One region of the Clostridium sp. JNZ J1-5 genome, then DNA from elsewhere that is predicted to be linked to it. Evidence: a T-box and tRNA genes for the amino acid it is inferred to sense, from the RefSeq annotation. Region 1 holds a T-box; the other holds one or more tRNA genes.
The links. A T-box is a leader RNA that pairs with one kind of tRNA and senses whether it is charged. The one in region 1 lies ahead of thrS (threonine--tRNA ligase), so its partner is inferred to be a tRNA-Thr.

Region 1 (7,327 bases):
CTATACCTTCTTTTGAAGATACAGGCAGCATCAGTAAAAGAGTTCCTGCCATTATAACTATACCAAATCCTAAGGCTAATATTTGGACAGGTGCAAGCCTTTTTTTATATTTATTTTGCAAATCAAACACCCCTAAATTCTGCGTTTATTAAGATTATAGCACTTAAACTTATTTTGTCAAAATAATAAATAAAATGCAGCTATACAAGCCGCATTTTATATTAAGCATTTAATTGTTTTTTAGCTACTTCAACTAATTCTGAGAATGCCTTTGGATCATTTATAGCTATTTCTGAAAGCATTTTTCTGTTCATATTTATTCCAGCAAGCTTCATTCCATTCATGAATTTTGAATATGAAAGTCCATTCATTCTTGTTGCTGCATTTATTCTTGCTATCCAAAGTCTTCTGAATTCTCTTTTCTTTAACTTTCTGCCAACATAAGCAAAATTCATTGCTCTTATAACTGTTTGATTTGCTATTCTAAAAGTCTTACTTCTTCTTCCGTAAAACCCTTTTGCAAGCTTTAATATTTTTCTATGTTTTTTACGAGCGTGTACAGCTCTTTTTACTCTTGCCATTAAATAAACCTCCCTTTGTTACAAACAATATTTATTATAGGTATGGTAATAACTTCTTCATTACCTTTTCTTGAGTTTCAGATACAAGTGTACCTTTTCTAAGATTTCTCTTTGTTTTAGAAGATTTCTTAGTTAATATGTGGCTTTTAAAAGCTTTAGCTCTTTTAAGCTTTCCGCTTCCTGTTTTCTTAAATCTCTTTGCTGCACCTCTATGTGTTTTCATTTTTGGCATATGAATTTCCTCCCTTCAATTAAGCCCTCTTTGGAGCTAATATCATAACCATGTTTCTACCTTCTAGTTTGGCTGGCTTTTCAACAACTCCAACTTCTTCTATTTTTGTTACAAAAAGATCTAATATAGATTTACCTTTATATGAATAATCAGCTTCTCTACCTCTAAATCTTACTGTAACTTTAACTTTGTCCTCATCTTGTAAAAACTTCTTTGCCCTATTTGCTTTGATTTCTATATCGTGTTCTTCAATAGTAGGGCTTAGTCTAATTTCTTTGATGTTTACAATTTTTTGGTTTTTCTTAGCTTCTTTAACCTTTTTAGTTTGTTCATACAAATACTTGCCATAATCCATTATCCTACAAACAGGTGGATTTGCTGCTGCAGCTATCATTACTAGATCAAGCTCTTTTTCTTCTGCAAGCTTCAAGGCTTCCTTTGTATTAACCACTCCAAGTTGTTCACCTTCACTACCTATTAGTCTAACTTCTTTTTCTCTAATTTCCTCGTTTATAATGAATTCTTTCTTTATATTTCTTCACCTCCAGATAACTATAAGTGTTAATTATTAGAATTATTCACATTCTATGTAATATAGGTATTACAGTTACCAAATTTATATCATAAATAAAAAAGGGACGACTTAAAGCCGTCCCATACATTACATAGCAAATTTAAATTGCATAAGTCATTAATGTATACCTTACTAGCAATGCTGTAAGGTGAGAAACAGCTTCGTTTCTTCTTAACATATAGTATTCTACTATGTTAATAGTAGTATGTCAATAGTTTTTTATAGACTATTAACTCTTTCTTCTGTTTCTTTTATAATTTTTTCTATGAAAGTATCTAAATTCATTGAACCTAAATCCCCTTCATCTCTTGATCTTACTGCTAAATTCTTCTCATTCATTTCTCTTTCTCCAAGAACTAACATATAAGGCACTTTTTCAAGTTGAGCTTCTCTAATTTTATATCCTATTTTTTCTGCTCTGCCATCAATTTCTACTCTAATTCCTTTTTCAAATAATATGTCTTTAACTTTAGCTGCATATTCCATGTACTTATCTGATATTGGAAGCACTTTAACTTGAACTGGAGCTAACCATACTGGGAATCTACCTGCATAATGCTCGATTAAAATACCTATAAATCTTTCTATACTTCCGAAGGCAACTCTGTGGATCATTACAGGTCTATGCTTTTCTCCATCATTTCCTATATAAGTCAAATCAAATCTTTGTGGCATTTGCATGTCTAATTGAATAGTTCCACATTGCCATGTTCTTCCTATGCAGTCCTCTAAGTGGAAATCTATCTTAGGACCATAGAATGCTCCATCTCCTTCATTTATTATATATTTAAGTCCTAATTCTTCTAGAGCCTCTCTTAATCCATCTTCGGCAATCTTCCACTCTTCATCAGTACCCATTGAATCTTCTGGTCTTGTAGACAATTCAACATGATATTTAAATCCAAAAGCCTTATAAACCTGGTCGATTAATTTTGCAACACCTTTTATTTCATCCTTTATTTGTTCTGGAAGCATAAATATATGTGCATCATCTTGTGTGAAGGCTCTAACTCTCATTAAACCATGTAATGCTCCTGAAAGCTCATGTCTATGAACTCTTCCTAATTCTGCATAACGCATTGGAAATTCTTTATATGAGTGAATTCCTGTTTTATAAGCAAGCATTCCTCCTGGACAGTTCATAGGCTTTATAGCAAAGTCCTGTTCATCAATCTTAACTGAATACATGTTGTCTTTATAATGATCCCAATGTCCTGAGTTTTCCCAAAGGTGTCTACTTAATATGATAGGAGTTTCTATTTCAACATAGCCTGCTTTTCTATGGAGTTCTCTCCAATATTTTAAAAGATTATTTTTAAGTTCAACTCCTCTAGGTAAGAATAGTGGGAATCCTGGTCCTTCTTCTGGAATTACAAATAGTCCTAATTCTTTTCCTAGTTTTCTATGATCTCTTTTTTTAGCTTCTTCCATCATATGAATATACTCATCAAGTTCGCTCTTCTTTGTGAAAGCTGTTCCATATATTCTTTGAAGCATTTTATTTTTTTCATTACCTCTCCAATAAGCTCCAGCTACTGAAAGTAATTTTAATGCTTTAACTTCTTTAGTTGAAGGTACATGAGGCCCTGCACATAAGTCCACAAATTCTCCCTGCTCATAAAGAGATATAATTGCGTCTTCTGGAAGATCTTGTATTAATTCTACTTTATAATCTTCATTTTTTTCCTTCATAAATTTTATTGCTTCTTCTCTAGAAAGTGTAAATTTCTTTAATTCAAGATTTTCCTTAACTATCTTCTCCATCTCTTTTTCAATCTTTTCTAATATTTCTGGAGTAAATGAAAAATCAGCATCAAAATCATAGTAAAATCCATTTTCTATTGAAGGTCCAATAGCTAATTTTACATCAGGATATAATCTCTTAACAGCTTGCGCAAGTATATGAGATGCTGTATGTCTTAAAGTAGCTTTTCCGTCCTCATCTTCAAAGGTTAGAATGTCTAAAGTGCAATCCTCATTTATCTTATCCATCAATTCAGCTTTTTCTCCATTAATTTTTGCCCCTAAAGCTTTTTTTCTTAATGAAGAGCTTATTAATGAAGCTACTTCTCCAACACTTAATCCCTTCTCAACTTCTAAAACTTTTCCATCTTTTAATGTTACTTTAATCATAAGTCTTCCTCCTTTTTAAATATAATCAATTGTAATATTTTATTATAATTCAACAAAAAATAAAAACTCATCCCAATAATGGGACGAGTAATAGTCGTGGTTCCACCCAAATTAACAATAATATAAATAAATATATTTAAAAATATCATTGCTCTCTCAGTACTTTTAACGCCAGTTCGCGGAAAATATCTACTAAATTCAATATACAACTCAAAGGTGGTTTTCAACAGTACTTACACAGAAACCTTACAGCCCATGGGTTTCCTCTCTTAGAGTAGTGATCTGTTTACTCTTCCTTTTCTTAGTCTTTAATATATTATTTTTTATTAGATTATATTCCTATTCTGGTACGCTGTCAATACTTTTAATATATTATACTTTTATAATTCCATTAGTATTTTTGCTCTTACAATTTTTACAACCATTGCAAAATTGTACTCTATCTTCAAAAACCTTTGTTATAGTATCTATAATTTCTTTACTTTTACAGTTATCTTTACAATGAATTATAATGTTTTCAGGACAATATGTTATTAGTCCGCTTATAATTAAATCCTCTACACTTACAGAATCCGAATATTTTGTATCAGATAAATCATTTAACATTTCATACATTATATCATTATCATTTTTGTCTCTAACAAGGTAACTTCCATCTTTTCGCACAACTATGTTAACCAAATCAATTTTGCTTTCTTGAACATCTACAAAGTACTTTAACAGCTTAATAAATTCGTTATATTCTTTTTCAGCCATATACTTTTCAACAACTTTGTTTATTATATCTTCTAATTCACCTGTCAGCTCTTTCATCCTAAAGGTAATAAAACCCTGTATATTTATTTCATCATTTTCTTCAATACAGGTTTTTATCTTGTTTACTATATCATTTTTTTTATTTTGGCAGTAAACCATGTCTTCATCAGTTATTTTCTCTTCATTTTTTAGTATTTGAATACTTCTGTTTGTAACCTCTTTCATTTCTTCATATCTTAAGAAAAAATATGTATCTATTAAAAATTTCTGTATTTCATCTGAACAAAATTCATCTATAACTATTTTATACAAAATATTAGATATATATAAAATAAACTTATTTTTAAGTTTAGGATTAAAATCTATATCATTACAAAATATCTTTACAAAATGTGTTCCTAAATTAATTGACTCTGAAATCCCAAGGAATATATTTCTAGCTTCAAAGTATTTTTTCATTTCATTTAATTCAGCCATAATATCTTGTTTTTCTTTTTCGTAGACGATAGTTAACAATAACACATTACACACTCCTTTCTGGAGTTAGTATGTGTTTAAAATAAATGTATATGCAAATTGTATTTAAATTTATATTTGTTATAGACCTATTAATATATACTATGATATATTTAATAAATACTTCTAATAGAGTGGTGATTATATTGAAAAAAGTTATTATTGATTATAGGACATCTGAAGAAGAAAAAAACTCCTTACTAAAACTTGGCTATGAGATTTTAATATGTCCTCCTTCAAAAGATTTATATTATTCAGTCTGCGGACATCCTGATATGTTGTTACATATAACTGATAACCAACATATTATCCTTCATAAAGATATTCCTAAGACTTTTATAGAGTCTTTATCTGGTTTAGGGCTAAACATTTCCCTATCTGATTTATCTTTACATTCTAACTATCCTTTAGATATTATTTTAAATGCTGTTACTTTACCTAATTATTTTATACATTATTTAGATTATACCGATAAAAATCTATTAAATATAGTCAATACCAGTTCTAAAAAATTAATAAAAGTAAAACAAGGCTATACTAAATGCTCTACAGCTATAGTGACAGATAATGCTATAATTACCAGTGATAAAGGTATAGCCTCTGCTTTAATTAGTGCAGGTATAGATGTGCTTTTAATCCCACCAGGTGATATAGATCTTCCTGGACTAAACTATGGCTTTATCGGAGGTTGTTGTGGACTTTTAGAAAAAAATTTACTAGCCTTTTATGGAAATTTAGAATATTACAAGCATGGTGAAGAAATTCTTCGCTTCCTAAAAAAGCACAATGTAGAACCTGTATTTTTAAGAAATGGGAAATTGATAGATCGTGGAAGTATATTAAGAATATAAAAAACATCTTAACTAATTAACTTAGTTAAGATGTTTTTTTGGAGGCGCCACCCAGATTTGAACTGGGGGATCAGAGTTTTGCAGACTCGTGCCTTACCACTTGGCTATAGCGCCGCAATTTACATTATTTACTTCTCAATTATAATCTATGAAGCTTAAAGTACTTGTGTTCCATATTTTGCAAACTATTATTTCAAATTAAAAACATCTTAACTTTTGCTAAGATGTTTTTTGGAGGCGCCACCCAGATTTGAACTGGGGGATCAGAGTTTTGCAGACTCGTGCCTTACCACTTGGCTATAGCGCCTTATATTGGAGCGGAAGACGAGATTCGAACTCGCGACGTTCACCTTGGCAAGGTGACGCTCTACCACTGAGCCACTCCCGCAAAATTGGTGGCTCGAACTGGAATCGAACCAGTGACACGAGGATTTTCAGTCCTCTGCTCTACCGACTGAGCTATCGAGCCATATGGCGACCCAAAAGGGACTCGAACCCTCGACCTCCGGCGTGACAGGCCGGCACTCTAACCAACTGAGCCATTGGGCCATATTAACTTTAAAACATGGTGGGCACAACAGGGCTCGAACCTGTGACCCCCTGCTTGTAAGGCAGATGCTCTCCCAGCTGAGCTATGCGCCCATGTTTTGCAAAGACAAGTTATATTATATACTGTATTAAGCTCTTTGTCAACATTTTTCTATCGAAGTTTTATCGAAGCTTTCTGTTTAATTAGCTTATTGCCTTAGCGCATTACTATAATATAAAATTATGCCCTCTTTGTCAATATCTAAAACTACCTTTATACTAAATTAAATCTATATGACATTACATTATTCATAATATCTTTTATTATCTTTATATCTCAATTTTAGAATAATAATCTTCAATATGCTTTTAGAGGATAATTATTATACATGTATTACCTAATTTTAAGCTTTATCATAATATCTCTAGAATTTACTTCGTAAGTATAGTGCAACAAAATAGCGGCATGTAAAATTACTTGGCTAACGCATATATGTATCATTGAGAAACCTTCAGTTCATAAAGTAGTACTAAAGGCGGCTTTATTTAAAAATCCTACCCCGCTCCATCCGACATCCTATCGGGGAGCGGGCTGTGCTCGTCCTTGAGCACAATTACGGATTTTTAAAACAGCCGCCTTAAGTACTACTAATTATTCCTTCAAAGTTTCTTCAATTGATACATATATGCTAGCCAGTAATCTTACATGCCTTAATTAGTTGCAATTAAAAAGCACTATAGTAAATATTATAAGGACTTCAAAAATCAAAATGATAATTTTACATGGCGACAGCCACACTGTAGAGTTACTAAGTATATATTATATTGTTGAATATAGCTTAAAAAACTACCTTAAATAAATGCGTTTGCATGTGGACATTTTTCAAAGTATCTCTAATATTTTATCTGTTAGTTTTTAGTTTAAAATCTAAACTTTTTGATAACATATCTATGTTACCATTAAACAGAAAACAGTATGGTTTATTTTCATCTTCAAAAATTATAAAAAATGGAGGGTCATTTTCAGGGATTATTATATAGACTTCATTTACAAGTGCGTTTAGAGATTTTCCATGCAACCTAACAGCAGGGTCAAGTGGTATTTTAATTGCATATCCATCATCTGTGAGAGGATCATTTTTGCCATAGATACCAT
Region 2 (7,327 bases), 1.6 Mb from region 1:
CTAAGTTCAGATAAATGCATAATAGATAATGCACCAATGCTTAAAGATGTTTTTGTAATAAGTGACGTTTTGAGAACGATAAATGCAGATATAAGCATAGATGAAAAAAGGAGTTTATTATCAATAGATACCTCAAATTTAACATGTGCTGAACCGGAGAGTGACCTTGTAAGAAAGATGAGAGCGTCATTTTTAATAATGGGACCAATGCTTGCTAGATTTAATAAATTTAAAATATCATTCCCAGGTGGATGTAATATAGGAACTAGGCCTATAGACCTGCATCTAAAGGGTCTTACTGCATTGGGAGCACAGGTTGATTTTGGACATGGTTATGTGGAAGCATATACTAATAAGTTAATTGGAAATAAGATATATTTAGATTTTCCTTCAGTAGGTGCTACAGAAAATATAATGATGGCAGCAGTTCTAGCTGAAGGAGAAACAATAATAGAAAATGCAGCTGGTGAACCAGAGGTACAAGATTTAGCTAATTTTTTAAATAGTATGGGAGCGCAAATAACTGGAGCTGGAACTGATACAATAAATATTATTGGAGTTAAAAGTCTAAAGGGAGTTAAATATAGGCCAATACCAGATAGAATTGAAGCAGGAACTTTTATGGCTGCAGCAGCAATAAGTAAAAGTAAAATAAAGATTAATGGTATAGACGAAGAACATTTAAAACCAGTTGTGGCTAAATTAAGAGAAGTGGGAGTTTGTATGGAAAAGCAGGGAAATAGCATAATTGTAGATGGTAATAATACATTTAGCCCTGTAGATATAAAAACTATGCCTTATCCAGGGTTTCCAACAGATATGCAGGCGCAAATGATGAGTTTATTATGTACTGTAGAAGGTACTAGTTTAATAACAGAAACAATTTTTGAGAATAGATTTATGCATGCAAATGAATTAAAAAGAATGGGTGGAAACATAAAAATAGATGGAAGATGTGCAGTAATTGAGGGGGTGAAAAATCTAACTGGCAGTGATGTTAAAGCTACTGATTTAAGGGCAGGTGCAGCACTTATAATTGCTGGATTAGTTGCTGAAGGATATACAACAATTGGTGATGTATATCATATAGATAGAGGGTATGTAAATATAGAAGAAAAATTTAAAAAATTAGGTGCGGATATACAAAGAATTGAGGATGAGGATTAATTTAAGGCATGTATAAGTATTTGAATGATTAGCAAGAATAAACATTTGGCATACGTCAGTACAAGTGTACTGACGTTTTTGTATTTAATTAAATAACTTTTTTCTAGTATATTTATATAAAACCAATGGATTCTATTATTGCTAGGTAATATTTTATAAAATGTTTTAATAGAAATATATGGATACATATTAAATCTACAAAATATAAGGAGAAAAACCATATGAAAAAGATTATAATAGCTATACTTTCACTTATACTTTTCATAATGATTCTTTCAATTTTAATTATAGGATTAGGAGAAAGAAAGAAGTCAATAGATGAAAATAAAAGTGATATCTTAAAATATGATAATTATAATATAAATAAAATTAAACCAAGCTATAGTGAGGACGAACTTAAAATAGATGTGTACATATCTGAGAAGAGCAGGATAGATAGAATGAATATAGAAGATTATGTATTAGGAGTATTAGCAGCAGAGATGCCAGCAGAATTTCAAATAGAGGCTTTAAAAGCTCAAGCTGTAGCTGCAAGAACATATGGCCTTGCACATAAGGAAAACTTTGGAGGGGGAAAAAGTCCGAAAGCATTGGGAGCAGATGTAAATAATACAGTAGAATTTCAAGTGTATATGTATAAAGAAGACAGAATGAAACTTTGGCCCGAGAAGAATAGGGACAAGTATTGGGAGAAGCTAACTAAGGCTGTGAAGGAAACTAAAGGAGAAGTATTAACATACAATAATGAGTTAGTAATGGCACCATACTACTTTTCTACAAGTGGGGGAAAAACTGAGGATGCAGTAGATGTATTTAATAGAGAACAGCCATATCTAAAAAGTGTTGAAAGCCCAGGAGAAGAGAAATCACCTAAGTATATAACAGAATTTAAGTTTAGCTATAGTGAATTTATAAATTTATTAAATAAATGGAATCCAAAGATTAAATTAAAAAGCAGTAATTTAAAAAGCCAAATGTCCATACTTGAAAGGACTTCAGGAGGAAGTGTTACAAAGTTAAAAGTTGGAAGCGAATATATATCAGGCCAGAAATTAAGGAGTATATTAAATTTGAATTCAGCTAATTTTACTATAAAGTTTAATAGTAAAGATATAGTTGTAACATGCAAAGGATATGGGCATGGTGTTGGGATGAGTCAATGGGGAGCCAATGCCATGGCTAAAGAAGGAGATAATTACGAAACAATACTAGAACATTACTATCAAGGAGTAAAAATAACTAAACTAAAAGAAAAGTAAATAATGTTTGCGCCGAAAAGTCGGCGTTTTTTTTTATTTATTAGAAATAATATTTTACTGCTTTTTTATATAATTTCATCTGATTCATGTAATTTACATGAAATTAAACAAATATTTTGGAGAATCATGTAAAAAAATAATGAAAAAAAAGGAAAGAAAATTTGAAAATATATGTATTTTTTATTAGCCAAAGGACAAACTACAAAAAGGAGGTGTTTATATGGAGAACAAAAATACTAACAAAAATTCTTCAAATTTTTTTAAGAAGGAAGGTTTTTATGTAGTCTTATTTCTATGTTTGTGCATTATAGCAACAGTTGCAGCTATAACAACAAAAAATAATAAAAAAGTAGAAAATAAGCCGCAAGCTTCACAAAATGTAAAAGTTGATTCTCAAAAACCAAGAGAAGTTTCTATATCACAAAAGGATAAAGAAATTAATAATGCGGTTCAAGTAAGAAATAATGAGAAAAAAGCTGAAACAGGAATTGAGGTTCCAACAAAAAAAGAAGTATCAGTATCAAAGACTACAGAACCTAAATTTATTAAGCCAGTGGATGGAGAAATAGTGATGAAATACTCTCAAACTCCAGTATGGTGGGAAACTTCTAAAACATATAGACCTAACTTTGGTATTAACATAAAAGCAAATGTTGGTACACCAGTCAAGGCAGTTTCAGACGGTGAAGTAAAGTTAGTAGAAGAAAAAGGATCATTTGGAACAACTATTACTATTTATCATCCTGAGAATGGCAAAACCACTTCTTATGGAAACTTAGATAAAGCAGTAAAAGTTAAAAAAGGTGATAAAGTAACCCAAGGTCAAGAGATAGGTAAAGTTGGAAATAGTTCTTTAAGAGGAATGTCTGAAGAAATAGGAAATAATTTCTTGCACTTTGAGGTTCTTAAAAATGCAAAAGAAGAGCCACAATTTTCAAGTGAAAATCCAGAAAAGTATATAAAATATTAGGTTAACATTAAAAGCCATTTTCCGATTAAATTCGGAAAATGGCCAAATAATAAGATGTTATATAGTAATTTAAAATAACATAAGTGCATATTTATAAATATATAAGGTTAAGGAGGTAGCACTTTGAAAGATTACATTGAAGAAAGAGTTCTTGAAGTAGCAAGATATATAATAGAATCTAAAGCTACAATAAGAAAAACAGCCAAAGTCTTCGGAGTAAGTAAAAGTACAATACACAAAGATATGACAGAGAGGTTACCTAAAATTAATCCTCAAGTAGCTAAAGAGGCTAAGGATGTATTGGATTTAAATAAATCAGAAAGACATATTAGGGGCGGTAAAGCAACTAAAATGAAATATAAAACAATAGAAGGTTAATAATTCCTAATTAAGCTCAAAAATAAAGGTTTTTTTTGTAATACTATGGAATAAATGAGTATTAACGTATATAATAAGTATAGATAATAGTAGAAAATATACAATGTAATATAATACGAAAGAGCAGGAGTGAAATTAGGAATGTTTTTTAGAATGAGTACAGATATGGGAATAGATTTAGGTACAGCAACAGTTCTAGTGTATATCAAAGGGAAAGGAATTGTTTTGAAGGAGCCTTCAGTTGTAGCCATTGATAAAAATGCAAATAGAGTATTGGCAGTAGGCGAAGAAGCTAGACAAATGATTGGAAGAACTCCAGGCAACATAGTTGCAATTCGTCCTTTAAGGGATGGGGTAATATCAGATTATGATATAACAGAAAAGATGTTAAAACATTTTATTAGAAAAGCCTGTGGAAAAAGAAGAGTAGGTGCTCCTAGAGTTGTAATTTGTGTTCCTTGTGAAGCTACTGAAGTAGAAAAGAGAGCTGTTAAGGACGCAGCTGTTAATGCAGGAGCAAAAAAAGTGTTCTTAATAGAAGAGCCTTTGGCAGCAGCTATTGGAGCTGGGTTAGATATAACAAAAGCTAGTGGTAATATGGTAATAGACATTGGAGGGGGAACGACAGACATAGCAGTAATCTCTCTTGGTGGAATGGTTGTAAGAAGTTCCATTAAAGTTGCCGGGGATAGCTTCGATGAATCAATAATAAAGTACATAAGAAAAAAACATAAACTCATGATTGGAGAAAGAACAGCAGAAGAATTAAAGATGAATATTGGAACCGCATATAAAAGAGAAGAGAATATAAGTATGGAAATAAGAGGAAGAGATCTAATAACAGGACTCCCTAAAAATATAAGTGTATCCTCAGAAGAGATGAGAGAAGCATTGAGTGAGGCGGTAAATGCTATTGCAGATTGTACTCACTCAGTTTTAGAAAAAACTCCACCTGAATTAGCAGCAGATATAGCTGATAGAGGAATTGTAATGACAGGTGGCGGATCCTTATTAAATGGATTGGATAAGTTAATAGAGGAAGTAACTAAAGTTCCCGTACATGTTGCTCAAGATTCAGTTTCATCAGTTGCTCTAGGCACTGGAGATGTACTAAGCTACCTAGATAAGATTGATGCATCTTATAAGGGGCAGGATATAAACCTAATAGACTAATATATATACTTATTATATAAGTTATAAAATATACGCTCTATAATCTTAAAATTATGGAGCGTATATTTTATTTAAAATTATTTTGGAATTATGAGAAGTTAAGGATAGCTTAAAACATATGATATTTATATTATGTTATCCATATTTTTATCATGTAATTGTGAAAGGTAATATGAATGGATTAGAGAGTGAGTAATGACTTTGGCCATTTCCATAATTAAATCTAGGCGTATATTCCTATTTGTAAATAGCTCGTTATTATCACTAGAGTCCACAATACCTATTATGGAGGTTTCCCCAACTTCAGGTAAAATTTTACCTACACCTTTTCCAGGATGTATAGGATAATCGCGAGCTTGTATTTCCCCTATGTTTTTCATTTCTCCTAAACAAGCATCAACGCCTATTATACTAGAAGAGGGATGAAGTTTTTTTATCTGCTGAAGCTGTTTATCTATATTTAAAGCGTGTATAGGTTCAGAAATAGTTCCATATACTTTTAGTGGGAAGTTTTCATTTTTTAATAATGTTCCTACTAATGGCCCTAGACAATCTCCTATACATCTGTCAGTACCAATACATACTATAACAGAATTTTCATCCATGTAATCTTTTAAAAAATATGCTATTTCGTAATAAGATAGATTATCTTTATAGTGGACTCTGACTTTATTCAAGAACGACACCTCCTTGATAATTTATATGAAAAGCATATATACTATATGAAATAAAAATTAATAAAAAAAGAAAATATAATAGAATTAAAAGGAAAAAGGAGATGAATAATTGATATAAATGTATAAGTAATTCGAAGTAATGTGGTGAAATTAAGAGCAATATGCTTGTAATTTCATTTAAATAACAAAAGTTAGAGTTGAAATAAGTGCTAGTTCTAGGTATACTAATATTCGTTGACGCGGTAAAACGCTGAAAATAAAAAATAAATAAGCATGCTGGCATGGCTCAACTGGTAGAGCAACTGACTTGTAATCAGTAGGTTCCGGGTTCAAGTCCTGGTGCCAGCACCAATTTCGGAGGAGTTCCCGAGTGGCCAAAGGGGGCAGACTGTAAATCTGTTACGTTTCGTTTCGATGGTTCGAATCCATCCTCCTCCACCATATAAATAAATGGGCGCATAGCTCAGCTGGGAGAGCATCTGCCTTACAAGCAGGGGGTCACAGGTTCGAGCCCTGTTGTGCCCACCATTTATTTTTAGAGAAGTTGGTAGCTGTTAAGTTTTTTAAAAGTTAATATGGAGGAGTTCCCGAGTGGCCAAAGGGGGCAGACTGTAAATCTGTTACGTTTCGTTTCGATGGTTCGAATCCATCCTCCTCCACCATAGAAGACATCAATGTTGATGTCTTTTTTTATTTTTGTTTTATATGAATGTTGATTTTAAATTCAGTTAAAACCTCCTATTTTTAAATTTATATAAATCAAATTAAATATTTGTATAAAATAAATATTTGTAAAATTAATGATAAGTTAAGCTTCATGTTATTGACATGGATATTATACTGTGATAATATTATTTTGCTTAAGTAAAATTAAATAATAGATAAGAAAAAATCTTATCAAGAGAGGTGGAGGGACTGGCCCTGTGAAACCCAGCAACCGGTACTGTTGTACTAAGGTGCTAATTCCTGCAGATTTAATCTGCAAGATAAGAAATCATGATAATCACGCAATCAACCTCTTCAATTAAGAAGGGGTTTTATTTTTTTTTAGAAAGGAGATTTTAGAATGAGAAGATTGTTTACTTCAGAATCAGTAACAGAAGGACATCCAGATAAAATGTGTGACCAAATTTCAGATGCTATTTTGGATGCTATTTTAGAAAAAGATCCTAATGGAAGGGTAGCTTGTGAAACGGCGGTTACAACTGGAATGGTTATGGTTATGGGAGAAATATCCACGAACTGTTATGTTGATATTTCAAAGCTTGTAAGAGAAGTCGTTACAGATATAGGATATACAAGAGCTAAATATGGATTTGACGCTGAAACATGTGCTGTATTGACAGCAATTGATGAACAATCAGTAGATATAGCTATGGGTGTAGATGAAGCCCTAGAGTCAAGAGAAGGTGAAAAAGACGAAGTTGAGGCAATAGGAGCTGGAGATCAAGGACTTATGTTTGGATTTGCTTCTAATGAAACACCAGAATATATGCCTCTTCCTATAAGTATGGCACATAAGCTTTCAAGAAGATTAACAGAGGTTAGAAAGAACGGTATATTACCATACTTAAGACCGGATGGTAAAACTCAAGTTACAGTTGAATATGAGGATGATAAACCTGTAAGAATAGATGCTATAGTTGTTTCAACTCAACATGATCCAGAAGTTACACAAGAGCAAATACGTAAAAATCTTATGG

Region 2: it has a tRNA-Thr gene. The T-box ahead of thrS (threonine--tRNA ligase) is inferred to sense a tRNA for this amino acid. The anticodon was not compared.

Annotation. Positions count from the first base shown of each region.
Region 1 covers NZ_CM132773.1:616,092-623,418, forward strand. The annotation lists gene ACWW38_RS03105 (TrkH family potassium uptake protein) at 1-121, opposite strand, end outside; gene rplT (50S ribosomal protein L20) at 222-581, opposite strand; gene rpmI (50S ribosomal protein L35) at 616-813, opposite strand; gene infC (translation initiation factor IF-3) at 833-1,345, opposite strand; ribosomal protein L20 leader region at 1,437-1,566, opposite strand; gene thrS (threonine--tRNA ligase) at 1,607-3,520, opposite strand; T-box leader at 3,597-3,832, opposite strand; gene ytxC (putative sporulation protein YtxC) at 3,893-4,798, opposite strand; gene ACWW38_RS03135 (DUF6873 family GME fold protein) at 4,939-5,643, shown strand; tRNA gene ACWW38_RS03140 (tRNA-Cys) at 5,683-5,757, opposite strand; tRNA gene ACWW38_RS03145 (tRNA-Cys) at 5,876-5,950, opposite strand; tRNA gene ACWW38_RS03150 (tRNA-Gly) at 5,957-6,031, opposite strand; tRNA gene ACWW38_RS03155 (tRNA-Phe) at 6,037-6,112, opposite strand; tRNA gene ACWW38_RS03160 (tRNA-Asp) at 6,116-6,192, opposite strand; tRNA gene ACWW38_RS03165 (tRNA-Val) at 6,210-6,285, opposite strand; gene ACWW38_RS03170 (hypothetical protein) at 7,074-7,327, opposite strand, start outside.
Region 2 covers NZ_CM132773.1:2,609,797-2,617,123, forward strand. The annotation lists gene murA (UDP-N-acetylglucosamine 1-carboxyvinyltransferase) at 1-1,167, shown strand, start outside; gene spoIID (stage II sporulation protein D) at 1,389-2,426, shown strand; gene ACWW38_RS12600 (peptidoglycan DD-metalloendopeptidase family protein) at 2,647-3,396, shown strand; gene spoIIID (sporulation transcriptional regulator SpoIIID) at 3,520-3,774, shown strand; gene mreB (rod shape-determining protein MreB) at 3,916-4,947, shown strand; gene yyaC (spore protease YyaC) at 5,073-5,624, opposite strand; tRNA gene ACWW38_RS12620 (tRNA-Thr) at 5,900-5,975, shown strand; tRNA gene ACWW38_RS12625 (tRNA-Tyr) at 5,981-6,065, shown strand; tRNA gene ACWW38_RS12630 (tRNA-Val) at 6,077-6,152, shown strand; tRNA gene ACWW38_RS12635 (tRNA-Tyr) at 6,202-6,286, shown strand; SAM riboswitch class I at 6,516-6,617, shown strand; gene metK (methionine adenosyltransferase) at 6,691-7,327, shown strand, end outside.